Regions from separate parts of the Paenibacillus sp. V4I9 genome, predicted to be linked through region 2. Evidence: a T-box and tRNA genes for the amino acid it is inferred to sense, from the RefSeq annotation. Region 2 holds a T-box; the other holds one or more tRNA genes.
What was found. A T-box is a leader RNA that pairs with one kind of tRNA and senses whether it is charged. The one in region 2 lies ahead of trpS (tryptophan--tRNA ligase), so its partner is inferred to be a tRNA-Trp.
Positions count from the first base shown of each region.

Region 1: it has a tRNA-Trp gene. The T-box ahead of trpS (tryptophan--tRNA ligase) is inferred to sense a tRNA for this amino acid. The anticodon was not compared.

Region 1 covers NZ_JAUSZE010000001.1:780,798-791,627, reverse strand. Annotated here, with positions in the region: gene QFZ81_RS03800 (sensor histidine kinase) at 1-1,414, opposite strand, end outside; tRNA gene QFZ81_RS03795 (tRNA-Leu) at 1,568-1,646, opposite strand; tRNA gene QFZ81_RS03790 (tRNA-Leu) at 1,667-1,755, opposite strand; tRNA gene QFZ81_RS03785 (tRNA-Cys) at 1,765-1,838, opposite strand; tRNA gene QFZ81_RS03780 (tRNA-Gly) at 1,849-1,923, opposite strand; tRNA gene QFZ81_RS03775 (tRNA-Gln) at 1,932-2,003, opposite strand; tRNA gene QFZ81_RS03770 (tRNA-His) at 2,026-2,098, opposite strand; tRNA gene QFZ81_RS03765 (tRNA-Trp) at 2,124-2,197, opposite strand; tRNA gene QFZ81_RS03760 (tRNA-Tyr) at 2,210-2,291, opposite strand; tRNA gene QFZ81_RS03755 (tRNA-Thr) at 2,301-2,376, opposite strand; tRNA gene QFZ81_RS03750 (tRNA-Phe) at 2,395-2,470, opposite strand; tRNA gene QFZ81_RS03745 (tRNA-Asp) at 2,490-2,566, opposite strand; tRNA gene QFZ81_RS03740 (tRNA-Met) at 2,598-2,674, opposite strand; tRNA gene QFZ81_RS03735 (tRNA-Val) at 2,727-2,802, opposite strand; tRNA gene QFZ81_RS03730 (tRNA-Glu) at 2,816-2,890, opposite strand; tRNA gene QFZ81_RS03725 (tRNA-Ser) at 2,906-2,997, opposite strand; tRNA gene QFZ81_RS03720 (tRNA-Asn) at 3,001-3,076, opposite strand; rRNA gene QFZ81_RS03715 (23S ribosomal RNA) at 3,208-6,132, opposite strand; rRNA gene QFZ81_RS03710 (16S ribosomal RNA) at 6,429-7,970, opposite strand; gene QFZ81_RS03705 (nucleotidyltransferase-like protein) at 8,346-9,215, opposite strand; gene QFZ81_RS03700 (YgzB family protein) at 9,340-9,744, shown strand; gene QFZ81_RS03695 (glycosyl hydrolase family 18 protein) at 9,792-10,830, opposite strand, start outside.
Region 2 covers NZ_JAUSZE010000001.1:966,397-977,226, reverse strand. Annotated here, with positions in the region: gene QFZ81_RS04785 (response regulator transcription factor) at 1-521, shown strand, start outside; gene gerQ (spore coat protein GerQ) at 690-1,193, shown strand; gene QFZ81_RS04775 (hypothetical protein) at 1,247-1,543, opposite strand; gene QFZ81_RS04770 (metal-dependent hydrolase) at 1,794-2,777, shown strand; gene QFZ81_RS04765 (alpha/beta-type small acid-soluble spore protein) at 2,906-3,133, opposite strand; gene QFZ81_RS04760 (DUF5325 family protein) at 3,287-3,469, shown strand; gene trpS (tryptophan--tRNA ligase) at 3,548-4,531, opposite strand; T-box leader at 4,597-4,861, opposite strand; gene QFZ81_RS04750 (permease) at 5,021-6,154, shown strand; gene ilvD (dihydroxy-acid dehydratase) at 6,204-7,889, opposite strand; gene QFZ81_RS04740 (ABC transporter permease) at 8,010-8,996, opposite strand; gene QFZ81_RS04735 (sugar ABC transporter ATP-binding protein) at 8,998-10,506, opposite strand; gene QFZ81_RS04730 (sugar ABC transporter substrate-binding protein) at 10,576-10,830, opposite strand, start outside.

The sequences.
Region 1 (10,830 bases), 190 kb from region 2:
TCTCAACAAAAGTTTGAATCGTCAAAGGCAGGATATCACATTTCCGATATCGATCCGGAAGTTCAATCTCATAAATGAGTTGGTTAGGAAACCGCAGCTTCTGAATCTCCAAATAATTTTGAGTGTGTCTGATTTCAGCTTCCAGTGTCACGGTTCCTTGCTTAGTCTGCGTTATAAAACGAAAGTATTCAGCTAAATGCTGTGTCATTTTTTGTATCAAAGCATATTCCTTAATAGCAGCTAAACTATAGATTATATTCAGTGAATTCAAATAAAAATGAGGTCGGATTTGCACCTGCAGCAGCCCAAATTCAGCCTCCTGTGTACGAATTTTTTCCTCGTAAACATCTATTTTCAACTTTGAAATCTCTGTAACCATATTGTTAAACGTGCCTATCAAAAAAGAAAATTCACTAGAGTGATTTTCATTCAATCGAATGTTTAAATCGCCTCGCATAATACGATTCATCCCACGCATCAATGAATTCATTGGCTTCAATAAGACACTTCGCAGAAAGTATAAGTAAAAAAGCAGAATCAATATCCCGCACAGAGGGATAAAATATACCGCTATCTGAAAGAATGGAAGATGTTTCAGCATAGTTCCTTCGGGAATCATTACGGTGTAATTAATGTTTGCAATTTCAGAAAAAACACTAATCAGCAAATATTTATTATTGTCCTTTGGATCGGTAACAATTTGGTACGTATTATTAAGATGAGGTACTGCTTCAACTGCTCCCTTTAGTTCCGAAGCTCCAAGAGTCGTATGTGAAGCGACAGCCCCATTTTTGGTAAGTATGACTGCACCGCCGGTTGTCCCCATATCCAAAAACTCTAACGAAGCGACCAAGCTATCTGTATTTACGATCGCCCCCGCGATGAGATTGTTCGTCAGGCGCGTAGTTTTCATTAAGACCGTTCGATTTTCAAATTGAATTAACCGCCATACCGGCGAGTCCACATTTTTCTGATCCGCCATTTCTATTGGAACTGTTTCCACAATTAGCTTCTGCTGAAAATAATAATCCTGTTTTGTTACAAAGGTCACATCCTGTGTCTGGTCATTAAAAAGAAATATGGTATCCAGCAGAAAAAAATAATTGAGGTTCGTTTGAAAGCGATTAACTATTCTTTTTTTAGTTAGTAAATACTCGTCCGTACCGAATGTAAGATCATTAAGCTGATTAATGTCAATTTCGTTGTCCCATAAATCATATAGATAGGTATTAGTTTCAGCAAACATCTTATTGATTTGCTTTACGTGCTGCGCAAGTAAGTTGCTATTTGTCGTGGAGACTTGCTCTCGTACGACAGTTATTGCATACAAATTATTAAATAATAGAAAGAATATAAGCGGAATAATTATAATTAGAAAGCCAGCAACGAATTTGAAGCGCAAGGAATTTTTCACACCCATCCTCCTTCCAGGATATGCCAGAAATTATATGAAGTATTTTCTCGATTTCACGACATTTGTATAGGATTCAAACGCATTAAATTTTATATTGTATGGATATAAAAAAGGACATGAAATCAAATGATTTCATGTCCTTTTTTTGCTCCATACCGGCAAGAGGACTCGAACCTCCACCCTTTCGGACTCGATTTTGAGTCGAGCGCGTCTGCCATTCCGCCATGCCGGCATATGAAGTTGTAAAGATAATGGTGCCGAAGACCAGACTTGAACTGGTACGGTAGTCACCTACCGCAGGATTTTAAGTCCTGTGCGTCTGCCGATTCCGCCACTCCGGCTAATAAATGTGGAGGCGCCACCCAGATTCGAACTGGGGGTAAAGCTTTTGCAGAGCTCTGCCTTACCACTTGGCTATGGCGCCTTAGTAATAATGGAGCGGAAGACGGGGATCGAACCCGCGACCCTCGCCTTGGCAAGGCGATGCTCTACCGCTGAGCCACTTCCGCATATAAAACTGGGGATCAAGGATTTGAACCTTGGCATGACGGAGTCAAAGTCCGTTGCCTTACCGCTTGGCTAATCCCCATTATGTTACTTGGGTAATAATGGGCGGACGACGGGACTTGAACCCGCGAATGCTGGATCCACAAACCAGTGCGTTAACCCCTTCGCCACGACCGCCACAATATTAAGTTTCTTACTTTTTTGGCAGGGGCAGCAGGAATTGAACCCACACCAAAGGTTTTGGAGACCTTTGTTCTACCCTTAAACTATGCCCCTAGAAAAAGTAAATGGAGGCTGATGGATTCGAACCACCGAACTCGAAGAGAGCAGATTTACAGTCTGCCGTGTTTAGCCACTTCACTAAGCCTCCACAAAGCAATGGTGCCGTCGAGAGGACTTGAACCCCCAACCTACTGATTACAAGTCAGTTGCTCTACCAGTTGAGCTACAACGGCATATTAAGTTTGTAAAAATGGTGGCTCGGGACGGAATCGAACCGCCGACACGAGGATTTTCAGTCCTCTGCTCTACCGACTGAGCTACCGAGCCTTACTTGATTTTGAAAAAATGGCGGAGCTGACGGGATTCGAACCCGCGGTCTCCTGCGTGACAGGCAGGCATGTTAGGCCACTACACCACAGCTCCATGCTAAGTACAAGATCTTCAATAAGAAGATTGGTTGCGGGGGCAGGATTTGAACCTGCGGCCTTCGGGTTATGAGCCCGACGAGCTACCGGGCTGCTCCACCCCGCGTCATTAAGCATATATGATGAATCCTAGTAAAGCAAGTCTTGCTAAGGAATCATGGTGGAGGCTGACGGGATCGAACCGCCGACCCTCTGCTTGTAAGGCAGATGCTCTCCCAGCTGAGCTAAGCCTCCATGAGAGTATTAATGGTGACCCGTAGGGGACTCGAACCCCTGTTACCTCCGTGAAAGGGAGGTGTCTTAACCACTTGACCAACGGGCCTTGCTAGAAAGATAGTGGCGGAGAGAGAGGGATTCGAACCCTCGAGACGCTTGTGACGCCTACACGATTTCCAATCGTGCTCCTTCGGCCAGCTCGGACACCTCTCCATATGGCTCCCCGAACAGGACTCGAACCTGTGACAACTCGATTAACAGTCGAGTGCTCTACCAACTGAGCTATCAGGGAATAAAAACAATGTTCACTTCAAGGATTTATTCCTTGAAAACTAGATACGAAACTTGCGTAAAGGTACAGCTCTTAGGTTTTCTTTCTGGGCGAATCTGAGAGACTTTGACTTTCGTCAAAGATCCCTATATTAGGTTAAGCCCTCGACCGATTAGTATTCGTCAGCTGCATGCATTGCTGCACTTCCACCTCGAACCTATCAACCTCGTCGTCTACAAGGGGTCTTACATACTGGGAAATCTCATCTTGAGGGGGGCTTCGCGCTTAGATGCTTTCAGCGCTTATCCCCTCCGTACATAGCTACCCAGCGATGCCTCTGGCGAGACAACTGGTACACCAGCGGTACGTCCATCCCGGTCCTCTCGTACTAAGGACAGCTCCTCTCAAATTTCCTACGCCCGCGACAGATAGGGACCGAACTGTCTCACGACGTTCTGAACCCAGCTCGCGTACCGCTTTAATGGGCGAACAGCCCAACCCTTGGGACCTACTTCAGCCCCAGGATGCGATGAGCCGACATCGAGGTGCCAAACCTCCCCGTCGATGTGGACTCTTGGGGGAGATAAGCCTGTTATCCCCAGGGTAGCTTTTATCCGTTGAGCGATGGCCCTTCCATTCGGTACCACCGGATCACTAAGTCCGACTTTCGTCCCTGCTCGACTTGTAGGTCTCGCAGTCAAGCTCCCTTATGCCTTTGCACTCTGCGAATGATTTCCAACCATTCTGAGGGAACCTTTAAACGCCTCCGTTACATTTTAGGAGGCGACCGCCCCAGTCAAACTGCCCACCTGACACTGTCCCCATACCGGATCACGGTACCAGGTTAGAACTCCGATACGATCAGGGTGGTATCCCAACGATGCCTCCACCCAAGCTGGCGCTCAGGCTTCAAAGGCTCCCACCTATCCTGTACAGATCGTACCAAAGTCCAATATCAAGCTGCAGTAAAGCTCCATGGGGTCTTTCCGTCTTGTCGCGGGTAACCTGCATCTTCACAGGTATTAAAATTTCACCGGATCTCTCGTTGAGACAGCGCCCAAGTCGTTACGCCATTCGTGCGGGTCAGAATTTACCTGACAAGGAATTTCGCTACCTTAGGACCGTTATAGTTACGGCCGCCGTTTACTGGGGCTTCAATTCATAGCTTCGGAACCGAGGTCCCTAACCACTCCTCTTAACCTTCCAGCACCGGGCAGGCGTCAGCCCGTATACTTCGCCTTGCGGCTTCGCACAGACCTGTGTTTTTGCTAAACAGTCGCTTGGGCCTTTTCACTGCGGCCCCCTCGGGCTATTCACCCTACCGAGGCACCCCTTCTCCCGAAGTTACGGGGTCATTTTGCCGAGTTCCTTAACGAGAGTTCTTCCGCGCGCCTTAGAATTCTCTTCTCACCCACCTGTGTCGGTTTGCGGTACGGGCACCTTCGCCTGGCTAGAAGCTTTTCTTGGCAGTGTGAACTCATGACCTTCGGTACTTAAAGTTTCCCTCCCCATCACAGCCCAGCCTTATCGATGTGCGGATTTGCCTACACATCAGCCTCACTGCTTGGACGAGCATCCATCAGCTCGCGTCACTATCCTTCTGCGTCACTCCATTGCTCATAACGGCTACGGTGGTACAGGAATTTCCACCTGTTGTCCATCGACTACGCCTTTCGGCCTCGCCTTAGGTCCCGACTTACCCTGAGCGGACGAGCCTTCCTCAGGAACCCTTAGGTTTTCGGCGGATCAGATTCTCACTGATCTTTTCGTTACTTATACCGGCATTCTCACTTGTATGCGCTCCACCTGTCCTTACGGTCAGAATTCTACGTACATACAACGCTCCCCTACCCATGCACAAATTCATGTGCAAGCCATAGCTTCGGTGGCGTGTTTAGCCCCGTTACATTTTCGGCGCAGAGTCACTCGACCAGTGAGCTATTACGCACTCTTTCAATGGTGGCTGCTTCTAAGCCAACATCCTGGTTGTCTGTGCAACTCCACATCCTTTCCCACTTAACACACACTTGGGGACCTTAGCTGATGGTCTGGGCTGTTTCCCTTTTGACAATGGATCTTAGCACTCACTGTCTGACTCCCGGATTTAAGTTTGTGGCATTCAGAGTTTGACTGGACTTGGTAACCCTTGGCGGGCCCCGCACCCAATCAGTGCTTTACCTCCACAACTCAACATCCGAGGCTAGCCCTAAAGCTATTTCGGGGAGAACCAGCTATCTCCGAGTTCGATTGGAATTTCTCCGCTACCCCCACCTCATCCCCGCATTTTTCAACATGCGTGGGTTCGGGCCTCCAGTGAGTGTTACCTCACCTTCACCCTGGACAGGGGTAGATCACACGGTTTCGGGTCTACGTCCACGTACTAAAGCGCCCTATTCAGACTCGCTTTCGCTGCGGCTCCGTCTTTTCAACTTAACCTCGCACGGGAACGTAACTCGCCGGTTCATTCTACAAAAGGCACGCCATCACCCATATAGAGGGCTCTGACTTTTTGTAAGCACACGGTTTCAGGTTCTTTTTCACTCCGCTTCCGCGGTGCTTTTCACCTTTCCCTCACGGTACTGCTTCACTATCGGTCACTAGGGAGTATTTAGCCTTGGCAGATGGTCCTGCCGGATTCCGACGGGGTTTCACGTGACCCGCCGTACTCAGGATACCTCTAGGGGTTTCGTTCGATTTTGGCTACAGGGCTTTTACCTTCTATGCCGGACCTTTCCAGATCTCTTCGCCTACCGAACTAACCCCACAACGAGGTCCTACAACCCCAAGGAGCAAGCTCCTTGGTTTGGGCTATTCCGCTTTCGCTCGCCGCTACTGACGGAATCACTTTTGTTTTCTTTTCCTCCAGGTACTTAGATGTTTCAGTTCCCTGGGTATGCCTCTACTATTGCTATGTATTCACAATAGAGTAACTGCGCATTACCACAGCTGGGTTCCCCCATTCGGACATCCCCGGATCAAAGCCTGCTTACGGCTCCCCGAGGCATTTCGTCGTTCGCCACGTCCTTCTTCGGCTCCTAGTGCCTAGGCATCCTCCGTGTGCTCTTTCTAGCTTAACCTAGAAAAAACTTTAAAGATTTTTGCATGATCCAAAAGAATCACACAACCTAAGTTCTTACTTTACGTTTTGTTTCGTTATCTAGTTTTCAAGGAACAATGTGATGCTCTTCGCTCCGCTTCTCAGCGGCGGAATAACATCTTAACATCTCTTCTATACGTCAGCAACACGTAAATGTTACCAGCACAAAAGTGATGTTTGAAAGAGGCTTGCTCTTTCAAAACTGAACACGAGTGAGTAAGCAATTTGTGTACTTACGTACACTTGACTGGTCTTATCAAGACCGAGTCTCCATAGAAAGGAGGTGATCCAGCCGCACCTTCCGATACGGCTACCTTGTTACGACTTCACCCCAATCATCTACCCCACCTTCGGCGGCTGGCTCCCTTGCGGGTTACCCCACCGACTTCGGGTGTTGTAAACTCTCGTGGTGTGACGGGCGGTGTGTACAAGACCCGGGAACGTATTCACCGCGGCATGCTGATCCGCGATTACTAGCAATTCCGACTTCATGCAGGCGAGTTGCAGCCTGCAATCCGAACTGAGATCGGCTTATAAGGATTGGCTCCACCTCGCGGCTTCGCTTCCCGTTGTACCGACCATTGTAGTACGTGTGTAGCCCAGGTCATAAGGGGCATGATGATTTGACGTCATCCCCACCTTCCTCCGGTTTGTCACCGGCAGTCATCTTAGAGTGCCCACCCAAAGTGCTGGCAACTAAGATCAAGGGTTGCGCTCGTTGCGGGACTTAACCCAACATCTCACGACACGAGCTGACGACAACCATGCACCACCTGTCTCCTCTGTCCCGAAGGCCTACGATATCTCTACCGTATTCAGAGGGATGTCAAGACCTGGTAAGGTTCTTCGCGTTGCTTCGAATTAAACCACATACTCCACTGCTTGTGCGGGTCCCCGTCAATTCCTTTGAGTTTCACTCTTGCGAGCGTACTCCCCAGGCGGCATACTTACTGTGTTAACTTCGGCACCGAGGAATCGAATCCCCGACACCTAGTATGCATCGTTTACGGCGTGGACTACCAGGGTATCTAATCCTGTTTGCTCCCCACGCTTTCGCGCCTCAGCGTCAGTTATAGGCCAGAAAGTCGCCTTCGCCACTGGTGTTCCTCCACATCTCTACGCATTTCACCGCTACACGTGGAATTCCACTTTCCTCTCCTACACTCAAGTCAACCAGTTTTGGATGCGAACCGGGGTTGAGCCCCGGGCTTAAACACCCAACTTAATTGACCGCCTGCGCGCGCTTTACGCCCAATAATTCCGGACAACGCTTGCCCCCTACGTATTACCGCGGCTGCTGGCACGTAGTTAGCCGGGGCTTTCTTCTCCTATACCGTCACACAAAGAGCAGTTACTCTCCTTGCTGTTCGTCTAGGGCAACAGAGCTTTACGATCCGAAAACCTTCATCACTCACGCGGCGTTGCTCCGTCAGACTTGCGTCCATTGCGGAAGATTCCCTACTGCTGCCTCCCGTAGGAGTCTGGGCCGTGTCTCAGTCCCAGTGTGGCCGTTCACCCTCTCAGGTCGGCTACGCATCGTCGCCTTGGTAGGCCGTTACCCTACCAACTAGCTAATGCGCCGCAGGCCCATCTATAAGCCACAGATTGCTCCGTGTTTCATAATTCTCTCATGCGAGAGAACCAATTATCCGGTCTTAGCTATCGTTTCCGATAGTTATCCCAGTCTTATAGGCAGGTTACCTACGTGTTACTCACCCGTCCGCCGCTAACTTATCCCGAAGGATAAGTCCGCTCGACTTGCATGTATTAGGCACGCCGCCAGCGTTCGTCCTGAGCCAGGATCAAACTCTCCATAATAGTAAAACTATTTGAAAGCTTAATTGCTCATTTGCGTTGCTAGCGAGATTTTGCAATCTCTTTTTTGAACGATTTCTCGTTCGCGCTTACTCACTCGTTGTTCAGTTTTCAAAGATCAATTTCTTTCGTATTTCTGCGCCATCCGTTTAGCGGCGACTTTTATAATATATCACATCTAGGCTACTCAATGCAAGCTTTTTTTATTTTTCTTTTTTCATACTTCGCTTACATCTTGGTATTGCGTTGGCTTTCGAATGCGAACCGTTTTTAGCGGCGAGAGTTAATTTATCATAGAATCACAATCAAAGTCAAGCAATAAAATAAGAATAAAAAAAGAACCAGAATAATACCTGATTCTTCATGGGTTTGGATCAATTAAACACTCGTATATCTTAACTCGATTTCTGAATTCTCTTCATCAATGATAACGGCTACTTCTTTAATCAATCCTTTTTTGACAAGTTTATTCAACAGTAATGGAAGCTCTGCCCTAAGCTCAACTAATTGAGAATGCTGTTGCAGTTCATCCGTGCTCAATGGTTGTTCATTTTCTCTTAGGATTTGAATAAACGCCTCACAGCAACGTTCCATTTTCGACATAACTGAAAACTCACAGGCGAGTAGAACCAGCTGAACTCTTTGTTTCAACGTCTCCTTACTCATTGTCAGTTCCTCATATAGTTTATACACGCCAGGATTAATTGCACGGATCTGCCTCCATACGGTGATTTCCGGGTGATAGCCATCTTCGATAATAACAATGCGAGCCCAGTGATGAAGCGCTTCAAGAATGTTATTGTACGCATCTAACAAATGCTCATCTAAAATGTATTCCTTGCTCTGAAGATATTTACGTAGAAAATGGGAGAATTCAACAAGTAGTTTGTGCTCACGTAAGTCCCCCGGAAACTCGAGTATTCGGTGACGCAAGCCTTCTAAATAAGTGTTCTGATCCAGAAGTATCTCCCCTTTTAGCAGCCAGTGAAGGATATTTCGGTTGACGCCATGACGTATCCATTGCTCTATGGAAGACGGATCTACCCATCTTTCTTGTATCCTCGAATCGTCTCTTATATAATTAGTCGTATGATTGTTCAGGCTCAGGTCGTTCGTTACTATAAGAAGTAGCGTATCAAAACCATCCGTCAGTGAAGGAAGTTGCTTAGGATTATCTACCGCCATGACACTAATGATCCTCTGGTCATTTCGGAACTTAAGCAAAAACTGCTCTTTATCGATTCCCATGGGTATCCGAAGCTCCTGTCTCCAAATTGTTTATATCTATTTCTACATTGTAGAAGGAGTTTCCTGCTGATTTCTGTGACAATTCATACAAACAAGATAGCAATTGAATGGGGAGGAACAACGCGTGCGTTTCAGATCAAGTAAAGTAAATGAATTCCGCTTATGGGGTCTCGCCATGACCATGGGTGGAATGCTGCTTATGATTATAGGACTAGCGGGCATCGTTTTTGACTGGGGGAAGGCTGGGCGAATCATCGCTGTAGTCTTCATGATCATTGGTATGATAAGTATGATGGTTAGCATGGGTATATACTTCTGGGCAGGGATGCTTTCCACATCGGCGACTGTCATTGATTGTCCGGAATGCGGAAGAAGAACGAAGATGCTGGGGAAAACGGATCGCTGTATGTTTTGCAAAACGATCTTAACAGTTGATCCACAATACGAACCAACGGCCGAGAACGAAACAGCAGCCACACAAGCAATTCAAGTCGAAGTGGACAGAGCTCACGAACATAAGCCTCATTGATCGTAAAATAAAAGCCGCAACCCTCTTGGGTTCGGCTTTTTGTTATCTTATTGCTTAGCTTGTTGCAAATTATCCTGAATGACTTTCCACGTTGTCGGCTGTTCAAAGCCTCTTCTCCACGAGGCCACTCCTGCTAGATCGTACTTCTTCACGAGTTCAAGCCTTGCTTTTATCGATGTTTCATCTTCTAACCAGATACGTATGAGTTTCTCTCCTTCTTTGTACTCCACGTAGTTCTGACCAGTTTCCGCCAAGAAAGTAGGAGTTAGTTTCTTATCTTTAATAATCGTTTGGGCGGCTTCCATCGTTAAAGTTTTGGAGGTAGCTGTCGTTTTACCATTTTTGGTCTCTTCGGTCCACTGGCGCGTATAGAATGGCACACCTAGGACAAGCTTAGATGGCGGCACCTTCTCGCTCCCCAAGAGCTGGGTAACAGAGCGCTCTGTCCATGGCAGCGATGAAACGGAGCCGGATTTGGGGCTAGAAGCCCAGTATTCGTCATAAGCCATCAGCATCATATAGTCAACAACTTCGGCAAGAGCAGGTCTGTCATAAAACATGGACCACATCTCATTCGTTGATTTCGGTGTTACATCGATGGAAACGGCAAGACCTTGTTCATGCATAAAAGGTGTCAATTCGCGGACGAATTGGACCAAATTTTCTTTATCTTTGAGATGCACATTTTCAAAATCAATATTGATGCCCTGCAAATTATACGTTTGTGCAAAGCCGAGCAACTGTTTAATCATTTTCATACGAAGATCATAGGACGACAACGCTTGAGATGTGCGATCAGGTTCAAAGCCGTTGCTAAACAACGCCCAGACCTGATAATTGCGCGTTTGCGCCCATTTTACATAGGAAGCGTCGGCCAAGTTCTTAATGCGCCCCTCACCGTCAGCCAGAGAGAACCAGGTAGGGCTAACCACATGTAAGCCAGGCATCTCGCCAAGCTTGGAAGTGTCGGGATTCTTCGTAATGACGTGCTCCCAAGTCAGATTTAGTTTGCCGTTAAGCGGCTTCCAAGGTACATAAACTGACGTCGGCTCCTGTGCAGGTATGGTTTCTTCATGATCCTCCAAA
Region 2 (10,830 bases):
CTGATGTTGACGGGATTCAGCTATGCACAGACTTCCGAAATTCGTCAACCATCCCCATTCTTATGGTATCCGCCAAAAATGAGGTCTCCGATCGCGTTAAAGGCCTGCAGACTGGCGCAGATGATTACCTATGCAAACCATTCTCCATGAGGGAACTGTCAGCAAGAATACAAGCTTTACTGCGACGTTCACATGCCTTTCCTCCGCCAGTTCAATCTACCGATACGACCGAGCAAGTCGTTCATCTGGACCTAGAGAAGCGCTGCCTTTTTGTACATAACAAACTAATAGAGACCACTTTTTCTGAATTTGAAATTATGAAACTTTTTTGGCAGAATCAAGGACGAGTATACAGTCGGGAGGAGCTTTTAAACCGGGTCCGCGGTTTCGATTCCTATGTAACTGAACGTGCAATCGATGTACATATCGCAAACCTTCGCAAAAAAATAGAAGCTGATCCAAAAGAACCGAAATATATTAAGACGGTTTGGGGTGTCGGTTATAAATTTCTACTTACGTAAGCTCCCAATGGGGCTTTTTTTGTTTGGGATAATTAAGCAAAAACCAGTCACCAAATGGGCAGATGCACAATATGATGATTATGGATAATGACACGCACTAAGAATTTGTTTCAAATTTCAATTATGAAGAAAGCTTTCTCAAGGAAAGCTCAAGGAGGAAATACCAACATGTTGAATAGCCCTTACAGAATCGGTAACCTAGGAAACCAAGGCATGGCCCCGCAAGTCCCTTACGGATATCCTTATCCGGCTTATCCCGTTCCAACAACGGGTGCGAATAAACCTGCACCAAGCGGAACTGCATTTCCGCCTGCTGGAACTGCTTTTCCACCGGCCGGAGCGGCATTTCCACCTGCTGGGGGTCTGCAAACCGGTGTAAATGTACCAGGTCTTCTCCCAATGGAAGAATCTTATATCGAGAATATTCTCCGTTTGAACCTTGGTAAAATGGCTACAATCTACATGACATACGAAAATAACTCGCAATGGAATGCCAAAATTTTCAAAGGCAAACTGGAGGCAGCTGGCCGCGATCATATTATCATCAGCGATCCAGCTACCGGTATGCGTTTCTTATTGCTCATGGTGAATCTAGACTACATTACATTCGACGAGGAACTTCAGTATTACTATCCATACTCTGGCGGCGGACCTGGCCAACAGAGAGCATAATTAGATCACACATAAAGCCGTTTGCTCTTTCGTTAGAGCAGCGGCTTTTTTTGTCATGTAGAGGTCACTTCTGTGAAATGCCACATATGCAGTTTGCGCAGGCCGCCTTCAATCCACTCTTCCCATACGGCTTGATGTGAAGCATTTTCGTTTCCATGCAAGCGTTCTTGTTTCAATGAGAGATACTCCTCATAGGTAACTTTCTTCCAAATTTCCACAAAAAGCCCTGCCTGATCCGTTCCCTCCAGCAGTTCAAATCGCCCTTCCCGCCGCTGCCATTCCTGCATATAGATGAGAAAAGAGTCCCGAAAGGCGGGTTTTATGGCATACTCTACAAAAACTTTGAACATTTTTAGATCTCCCTCTGATTTATTTTTTGCTCCAAAATGGTAAACTAATAAAAAGACGGAAAAATGACCATGCTTACAAGGATAAATGATTCCGTCGTCTTATAAGGACGAGCGCGTTTATCAAGGTTGATGCGAAGCAAAAGTATAAAACTTATACTTTCTTATCAACTAAAGTAAGTTTTCCTACGGAAAACTCAGCCCATGCTTACGAAGAAAATTTTCTACGGAAAATTCTTAGGAGGAAACCCATTTGGACACAGGTACTCATCTCGTAATTGGTTTAGGGTTAGCGGGACTGTCTCAAATTGACCCTAGCGTTTCTGCGGACACAGCGGCAACCACTGCGGTCTTCATAGGAACTGTTATTGGCTCACAGATTCCGGATGTGGACGGGCTGCTCCGTTTTAAAGGGAACGCCACTTACATTCGAAATCACCGCGGTCGTTCTCACTCTTTGCCAGCTTTACTTTTATGGACGCTGCTGATCACTGGAGCTCTTGCTCTTTTCTTCCATGGAATCCCCTTGCTGCACCTTGGTATGTGGGTAGGAATCGCCGTTTGTTTTCACGTCTTCACAGATTGTTTCAACACATATGGTACACAAGCGTTCCGGCCATTCTCTGAAAAGTGGGTGTCATGGAACATTATACACATCTTTGATCCCTTTATCTTTTCAAGCCACATCGCAGCTATTTTCATGTGGTCTTTCCATGTCGCCAGTCCAAAGCTGGTATTCCCGACTTTGTACGGTGTTATCGCCCTCTATTACATCTGGCGCTCTCTGGACCATTACATCGTAGAAAAAGGGCTTTATCGCAAAGACCCCACTCATATGCCTGGGGATAAATACACACTTATTGTAACATTCAACCTCTATGTGTGGAACGTAGTGAAACGAAGAACAGACGGCACCTTCCAGTTGGGTGAACTGAAGAATTCGAAGCTTAGGTGGATCGACACTGTCAAATGTGAAGAACATCCAGCCATCGAGGTGTCCAAGAGTCACGAAGACATCCAAGCCTTACTCTACTTCTCATCCTTCACCTGTGCAGAAGTGAAAGAACATCGTTGGGGGTACGAAGTAAGGTGGGCTGATGTGCGTTATCGACACCGGAAGCAGTATCCTTTCGTCGGTGTTATCCTGATGGATCACAATTTCCAAACACTTGATTCTTATGTGGGCTGGGTGAATGACACTAGGCTTGAAAAAAAGCTAAAAGTGGATCTTTATTAGAAAAGAGGCGCGCTAACCAAACGCGTCTTTTTTACGTTTAAAAAAGACATACAAAAAGCCCAGAGGGTTTTAGGCCTCTGGGCTTTATTGTTACGTAAATCGGGAAAGCTATTAACGAGTCAGGTTACCTAGCTGCGAAAGCCAGATTGTCCTGCCAGCGTTTGCTCAGCAATTTGCACCAAGCGACGAGTAATGTTACCCCCGATTGCACCAGCATCGCGAGTAGCCATATAACCCATGTAACCATCTTGAGGAATTTGGATGCCCAGCTCTTGAGCTACCTCATATTTCAATTGATCTAAAGCTTGATTGGCTTGTGGAACTACCAATGTGTTGCTGCTACGATTTTGCGCCATAAGGATCAGACTCCTTTCAGTCAGCTATAATCTTTGATGTATTTGCAAGCTTGCAATGATAGTATGTGGAGGAAATGAATTTATATGCACAGCGATCAAAAAAGTTTAAAATAAGAAGACACTGTTCAATCTTCTAGAAAGTAGGTCACGTACATGAGCAAACCACTAGCTCTTCTTTTCGCTGTTATTGGCACTCTGCTGCTCGCCTCCATCAGCTTATTCATTGCCCTCAGGCAGCCTTGGATGATCCTTGCCTGTTCCATCATCTCCTTAGGCTTTATAGGATATGGATTTGCAGTTAAAGCGAAGATTCGCAAGAAAAATACGCGGTCTTAACGAAAGCATTAACAACTATCGTCAATAAGAGAAAGAGCCCAAACAGCTGTACTAGCTGTTCGAGCTCTTTTTTGCTTTTTATATAACGACGAAACCCATCCGCTTCTTCACTTCGAGCAGGGTTTGATCAGCCACCTCAGCAGCTTCCTGCGCACCTTTTTTCAAAATGTCGAAAATTTCACCCGAGCTGCGAATTTCACGATAGCGTTGTTGGATCGGCTCAAGAACGGCCACAAGATGCTCAGCTAGATCCTTTTTGAAAGGTCCATAGCCTTGCCCATCGTATTTGGCTTCAATCTCAGCTAAGCTCATCTCTGCAAAGTGGGAGTAGATCGACATCAAATTACTAACCTCCGGCTTGTTTTGAGGATCATACTTTACCTCACGGCCAGAATCGGTGACTGCTCGACTAAGCTTCTTACGGATGACATCAGGCTCATCCAGCATGGCAATGTAACTGCCGGCATTTGGACTGCTTTTGCTCATCTTTTTGGATGCATCATCCAAAGACATGATTCTTGCACCGATCTCAGGCATATAAGGCTGCGGCATGACAAATATTTCACCAAAACGGTTGTTGAAGCGATTCGCTAAGTCGCGCGTCAACTCCAAATGCTGCTTCTGATCATCTCCGACTGGAATAAGGTCCGCATTGTATAACAGAATGTCTGCTGCCATAAGGGATGGATACGTAAATAGGCCTGCACCAACAGAATCCTTACCTTCGGATTTGTCCTTGAACTGTGTCATACGCTCAAGTTCTCCCATATGCGTCAGCGTCGTCATGATCCAGCCGAGCTCAGCGTGCGCATGAACATGGGATTGTAGGAAAATGGATGCTTTACTAGGATCTAGTCCCGCAGCAATATAAAGCGAAGCAATGGACTCTGTTTGCTCCTTCAGAGCTGCCGGTTCCTGAGGAACCGTGATGGCGTGCATATCGACGACCATAAAATAACAGCGATGCAAATGCTGCAGCTTCACATAATTGCGCAGTGCGCCAATATAGTTGCCAATCGTCAGCTGTCCGCTGGATTGCATACCGGATAATACTCGTTTCATTGGATAATCCCTCCAGAATTCTTAACTTCTTATGGTCTAAAAAAACAACAAAAAGGCCTCTCCCCGCAAGGGACGAGAGACCGTGGTACCACCCTAATTTGTCCGTGAACAATTGTTCAATAAGACCTTCAGGCTCTGATAACGGGGAGCTTCCGTTTGGCATACTTGACAGATGAGGATGTTCTCCGGCCTAGGTTCCGGCAACCTGCATACTGTGTTCAGCCTCATGCTCAAGGATCCATTCGGTTTGCTTGTTTCACCGGTTCGCACCAACCACCGGCTCTCTGAGAAACGGAAGACAAACTTACTTGTTCCTATCATCGCGAATTGATTTTATATCATTATACACCCTTACAATCCATTGTCAATCAAGGACATTGTCCTATCTGAACCTGCATGTACATAGGATAGATCATACTAGCCTTTCCATGGATAAAATAACTCCGCGTCCTTCAGGGACGCATCAACGGACAAAGGGGTGTCAACGAATTGCCATCGACTCTATATCGCTGGAGCCTTCCTATCTCCACGGTGATTTGCGCGTTTCTCCTCATCTTAATCGTGACAACGAGAGAGCTTCCTCCTACGGGTTTGGTCTTTTATGAAAGCAAGCTCGTCTTTACAGCATTCATGGATATTTTTCTCGACGCTTTGCCTTTTATGTTACTTGGCGTCCTTCTATCCACGGTCGTTGAAAACTTCATTCCTGAAGCGTTCATCAGACGCATGACGCCGCGGCACCCGTTAGGAGGCATCTTATTTGCCTGCGTTCTTGGCATCATGTTCCCACTCTGTGAATGCGGAATGATTCCTTTCGTTCGTCGGCTCATGCGGAAAGGAATGCCTGTGTACATAGCTGTCATCTTCATACTAGTCGGGCCGATTCTGAATCCCATTGTCTTCGCCTCGACATTCATGGCTTTCCGCGGCGAGCCTTCGATGGCATATTCGCGAATGGGGCTTACATTTGGCGTTGCGCTCATCGTAGGACTGCTGCTGACACGTTTCCTGAAAGGTAACCCTTTACGTCATCCTATCGAAAATCAGGCAAACACACTACACCACCACCGGGGTTCCAGCCCTGGACATCACGCTGACCTTATTCACGCTTACGACAACAATCACGATCACGACCATCATCATGGGCATAACCATAATCATCATCATAAACACGATCATGATCATCATCACGGCCACAATCATTCGCACGACGGTGGTCGCATGATGGTTATGTTCAGCCACGGTACGACCGAGCTGTTCGAAATGAGTAAGTACTTGATGCTGGGCGCCTTCCTAACCGCTCTTATCCAAACATTCGTCGCCCAAGACAGCTTATCTGCGATCGGTCAGGGACCTTTCATTTCACATGTGTTCATGATGGGCTTTGCCTACCTGCTCTCGCTGTGCTCCACAACAGATGCTTTCGTGGCTGCCTCCTTCGCCAACTCCTTCTCTCCAGGCTCCTTATTAGCTTTCCTTGTGTTCGGCCCGATGATCGACGTCAAAAGCACGCTGATGATGCTCTCCATCTTTAAAGCCCGCTTCGTGCTGACTCTCTCCATCGTCGTCGCGGTTACGGTGTTGGCGGGATCATTGCTTTTAATGCGTTTCTTTTTAGTTTAAAAAAAAGGAGCTCGCCACTTATGGCGAGACTCCTTTTTGATATTAATAATTAAAACTTCAGAATGGCGCCTGCACTAGCATTTGTCACCATTTTCGTATAACGCGCCAAATATCCGGTTTGGATTTTCGGTTGGAACTCTGTCCAGCTCTCGCGGCGTTTCGCGAATTCTTCATCGCTGATTTGCAATTCGATTTTGCGGCCGTCCATGTCCACATCAATGATGTCGCCATCATGTACGAAAGCGAGTGGCCCGCCCTCAGCGGCTTCCGGAGAAATATGACCGATGGAGATACCACGGGATGCGCCAGAGAAACGTCCGTCCGTAATTAACGCAACCTTCGCGCCAAGACCCATACCTACGATTTGGGAAGTAGGAGCCAGCATTTCCGGCATACCAGGTCCACCCTTCGGACCTTCGTAGCGGATAACAACGACATGGCCTTCTTTAACATGACCGTTCGCAATGCCGTACAAAGCTTCGTCTTGCGAGTTGAAGCAAATAGCTGGACCAACGTGACGTCCGCCAACGGATTTATCAACTGCACCAACTTTAACGATACTCCCCTCAGGAGCAAGGTTACCGAACAGTACAGCTAGTCCGCCTCTTTCGCTGTGCGGGTTCGTAATTGGACGAAGCACTTCATGGTTCAGAATTTCACAGCCCGCCACATTTTCACGCAACGTTTTGGCAGTTACTGTCATGCGGTCACCGTCAAATGCACCCGGCTTTTTGAGCAGCTCGTTAATAATTGCACTTACACCACCAGCCAGATGCACATCTTCAATGTGATAATCGGAAGCTGGAGCGATTTTTGCTAAGTGAGGTACACGTTCTGCCACTTCGTTAATGCGTGAAATCGGGTACTCAATACCCGCTTCTGCCGCGATAGCCAATGTGTGAAGAACTGTGTTCGTGGAACCACCCATTGCCATGTCGAGAGCAAATGCGTTATCGATCGCTTCGATCGTAACGATATCACGAGGCTTGATGTCTTTTTCAATGAGGACCATCAATTGTTTCGCACAATCTTTCACGAATTGCTTACGCTCTTCAGCAACAGCCAGAATTGTACCGTTACCCGGCATAGCTAGACCAAGGCCTTCAGCCAAACAGTTCATGGAGTTCGCTGTAAACATACCGGAACAAGATCCGCATGTCGGACAACCGTATTGCTCTAACTCTTCTAGACCCGCTTCATCTAATTTACCAGCTTGGAAAGCACCCACGCCTTCGAATACGGAGGATAGGGAAATGGATTTACCGTTTTTATCTTTACCGGCTTTCATTGGGCCGCCGCTCACTAACATCGTAGGGATGTTAACGCGAAGGGCACCCATGATCATACCCGGTGTAATTTTATCACAGTTAGGAATACAGATAAGGCCATCGAACCAGTGAGCATTAACTACCGTTTCCAAGGAATCCGCAATAATCTCACGGCTTGGCAAGGAATAACGCATACCAATATGCCCCATCGCAATGCCATCGTCAACACCAATTGTGTTGAATTCGAAAGGAACCCCGCCTGCTTCACGGATCGCTTCCTTCACGAGTTTACCAAACTCTTGCAAATGAACATGTCCAGGAATAATGTCTATATAAGAGTTACAAACCGCAATAAACGGCTTGCCGAAATCTTCCTCTTTAACGCCGGCTGCACGCAGCAAACTGCGATGCGGAGCACGGTCGAATCCTTTTTTAATCATATCGCTTCGCTGTTTTGGATGAGCCATTCTCAATTCCTCCTAGATTTCATTTCTTTTGAGAAAACAATGAATCTATCATACCACACTTCTCGTAAAATTTCTGCCTTTAGTATGATAACGCGTCAATGTAACATCAAACATACCGCTTTAGGCTTTGCGTCGATTCAAATGAACGAAAGTAATGGCCAAAGCCAGCACCAGCACCCCGCCTTTGACAATATCAAATCCGAAATAAGGCACATTCAGCATCGTAAGTCCATTGAGCAATACGCCAATCAATACAGCACCAAAGAAAGTCCCTATGACATTAGGCTTCCCTGCACCTAGCACAGAATACCCGACGAACACCGAGGCAACAGCTTCCATCAGAAGCGGAGCACCGGCATCAATCTGTCCTGAACCGACACGAGAAGCATACAGAATACCTCCGAACGCTGCGAAAATACCGGACAGCACATAAGCTGCTAAGCGGATTTTGTTAACAGAAATCCCAGAGAGACGTGCTGCCTCCCGATTTCCCCCCGTAATGTAGAGCTGGCGCCCCCAGCGGGTGTACGTCAGAAAGACATGCACAACGATTACAGCCACAATCATAAGAATAACAGGCACAGGTACACCAAGGAGCTTTCCTTGACCGATCCAAAGAAATTCCGGCGTAAACTTCCCTTTTGCCACCGTGCCGTCTTGGAATCTCATATTATTATAGATGGAAAAGCCTTTCGTATACGTTTTTTGCACGCCACCGATGATGTACATCACCGCTAGAGTAGCAAGTAAATCCGGAATGCGAATTTTTACGATGAGCCATGAATTTATGAGTCCGATGATAGCTCCTATAATAAGAGGAACGATAATAACCAGAATGAGAGGCTGTTGGTACCAAACCATCAAAGCCGCCGCAGCCACCGTTGATAATGAAACCGTTGAGCCTACGGATAAATCAAAGCCGTCTACAATTTGAGATAACGTGACCCCTATAGCAACAAACATCACTATCGATATCGACCTTAAAATGTCCGCGATGTTGTCATAAGTCATAAAATTTTCATTGATGATCGAAAAGACGATAACCACCAACGCAATAATGAACAAAGCGCCGTATTTAAACGTAAAATCCAAACTTCTTTCCTTCATGCTATTCAGCCTCCCCCGCACTCGCATACGTTAAAATGAGATCCTGCGTCGCTTCCGCACGGGAGAGCTCCTTCACCACAGAACCATAGCTCATTACTAAAATGCGATCGGCAATTCCTATAATTTCATTCAGCTCGCAGGATAAATAAATAATGCCTTTACCTTCCGAGGCCAATTGACCGATCAAGCGGAAAATATCGCTTTTCGCGCCAACATCGACCCCTTTAGTCGGCTCGTCAAACATGTAGACGTCGGCATTCGTCGGCAGCCATTTGCCCACGGCCACCTTCTGCTGGTTGCCGCCGCTTAGATGCTTCACAACGCGATTCGGATCGCCGGGCTGCACGCCAAGCTGCTCCACCATCTTCGCCGCGTGCAAACTCTCTGCGCTGCGCTGCACGAAGCCAAGCGAGCTCAGCTTGCGCAATATCGGAAGCGACAGATTGTGCTTCACGGTCTCCTCCACAAGGACGCCCTGCTTGCGGCGCTCCTCGGGCACGAGCGCGATGCCGGCGCGCACGGCATCCTCTGGCTGGCGCAGCGCGAGCTTGCGCCCGGCGAGCCACACCTCGCCGCCGTCCGCGGCGTCGGCGCCGAAGATCAGCCGGCTCAGCTCCGTCTTGCCGGCGCCGACCAACCCCACGACGCCGAGGATTTCGCCTCGGCGGAGGGCAAAGCTGACGCCGCGCACCTTGGTGCCGCGGCGCAGCCCTTTCACCTCGAGGAGGGTATCGCCGATTGGAACATCGGCTTTGGGGAACTCCTCGGTGAAGGTCTTGCCCAGCATCGCCTCAATGACTCCGGCGATGTCCATGTCTGCGGCCGCCTGCGTGAGCACGTGGCGGCCGTCGCGCATGATCGTGATCCGGTCAGCGACGCGGAACACTTCCTGCAAACGGTGGGAGATGAAGATAATCCCCACCCCTTCGCGCTTCAGGCTGTCCATGATCTGGAACAGCCGCTCTGACTCCTCCAGACTAAGCGGTGCTGTAGGCTCGTCGAAGATGATGATCTTGGCCTTGTGCGCCATCGCTCTAGCGATAAGTACTAGCTGCTTCTGTGAGATGCTCAGCTCGTCCACCTTGCTGCGGACAGAGAACGCAGCCCCGATTTTTGCTAGAATTGCTTCGGCTTCCCGATGCAGCTTTCTCCAACTGACCCAGGCCCCGCCTTGAACCATTTTATCCATCATGACATTTTCGGTCACTGTAAGCCCAGCTGCTAAGGCTGTGTCTACTTCTTGATAGACGCAATAGATACCTTGGTTCATTGCTTCCTTAGGCGTCTGTATGTTGAGAGACTGGCCGTTTATTGAAATTTGCCCCGTATCATGGGTATAAGCGCCGGATAAAATCTTCATCAAGGTACTCTTTCCAGCACCGTTAGCCCCGAGCAAGGCATGAATTTCTTTGTTTTGCAGGTCAAAATTAACCTCCTGCAGCGCCTTCACGCCTGGGAACGATTTGGAGATGCCTCTCATATGCAGCAAAGACCCGTTGTCAACCGACATCATCATTCACCTCTCATCTCAATCTGAAAGTCCCATCGCATAATAACGATGGGACCGCATTGGATTACACTATTTTTTTTCTGCCGCTTTCAACCAGTCCGTATAGCCTTGTTGGCTTCCGCCCCAGCCTTTGACGTATTCGCTAAGCTGTGTTGTATTTACTTGCTTGTCCTTCGGCAGTTGGTCTCTGGATACATAAACAGGCTCCAATACCACTTTCTCAGGCGTTTGGTCACCATGCAGCTTCTGATAAAGGTAACGCACTTGTACGCGACCGATATCTTTCGGATCTACCGCAGCAGATGCCACCCATGGGCTTTTCGG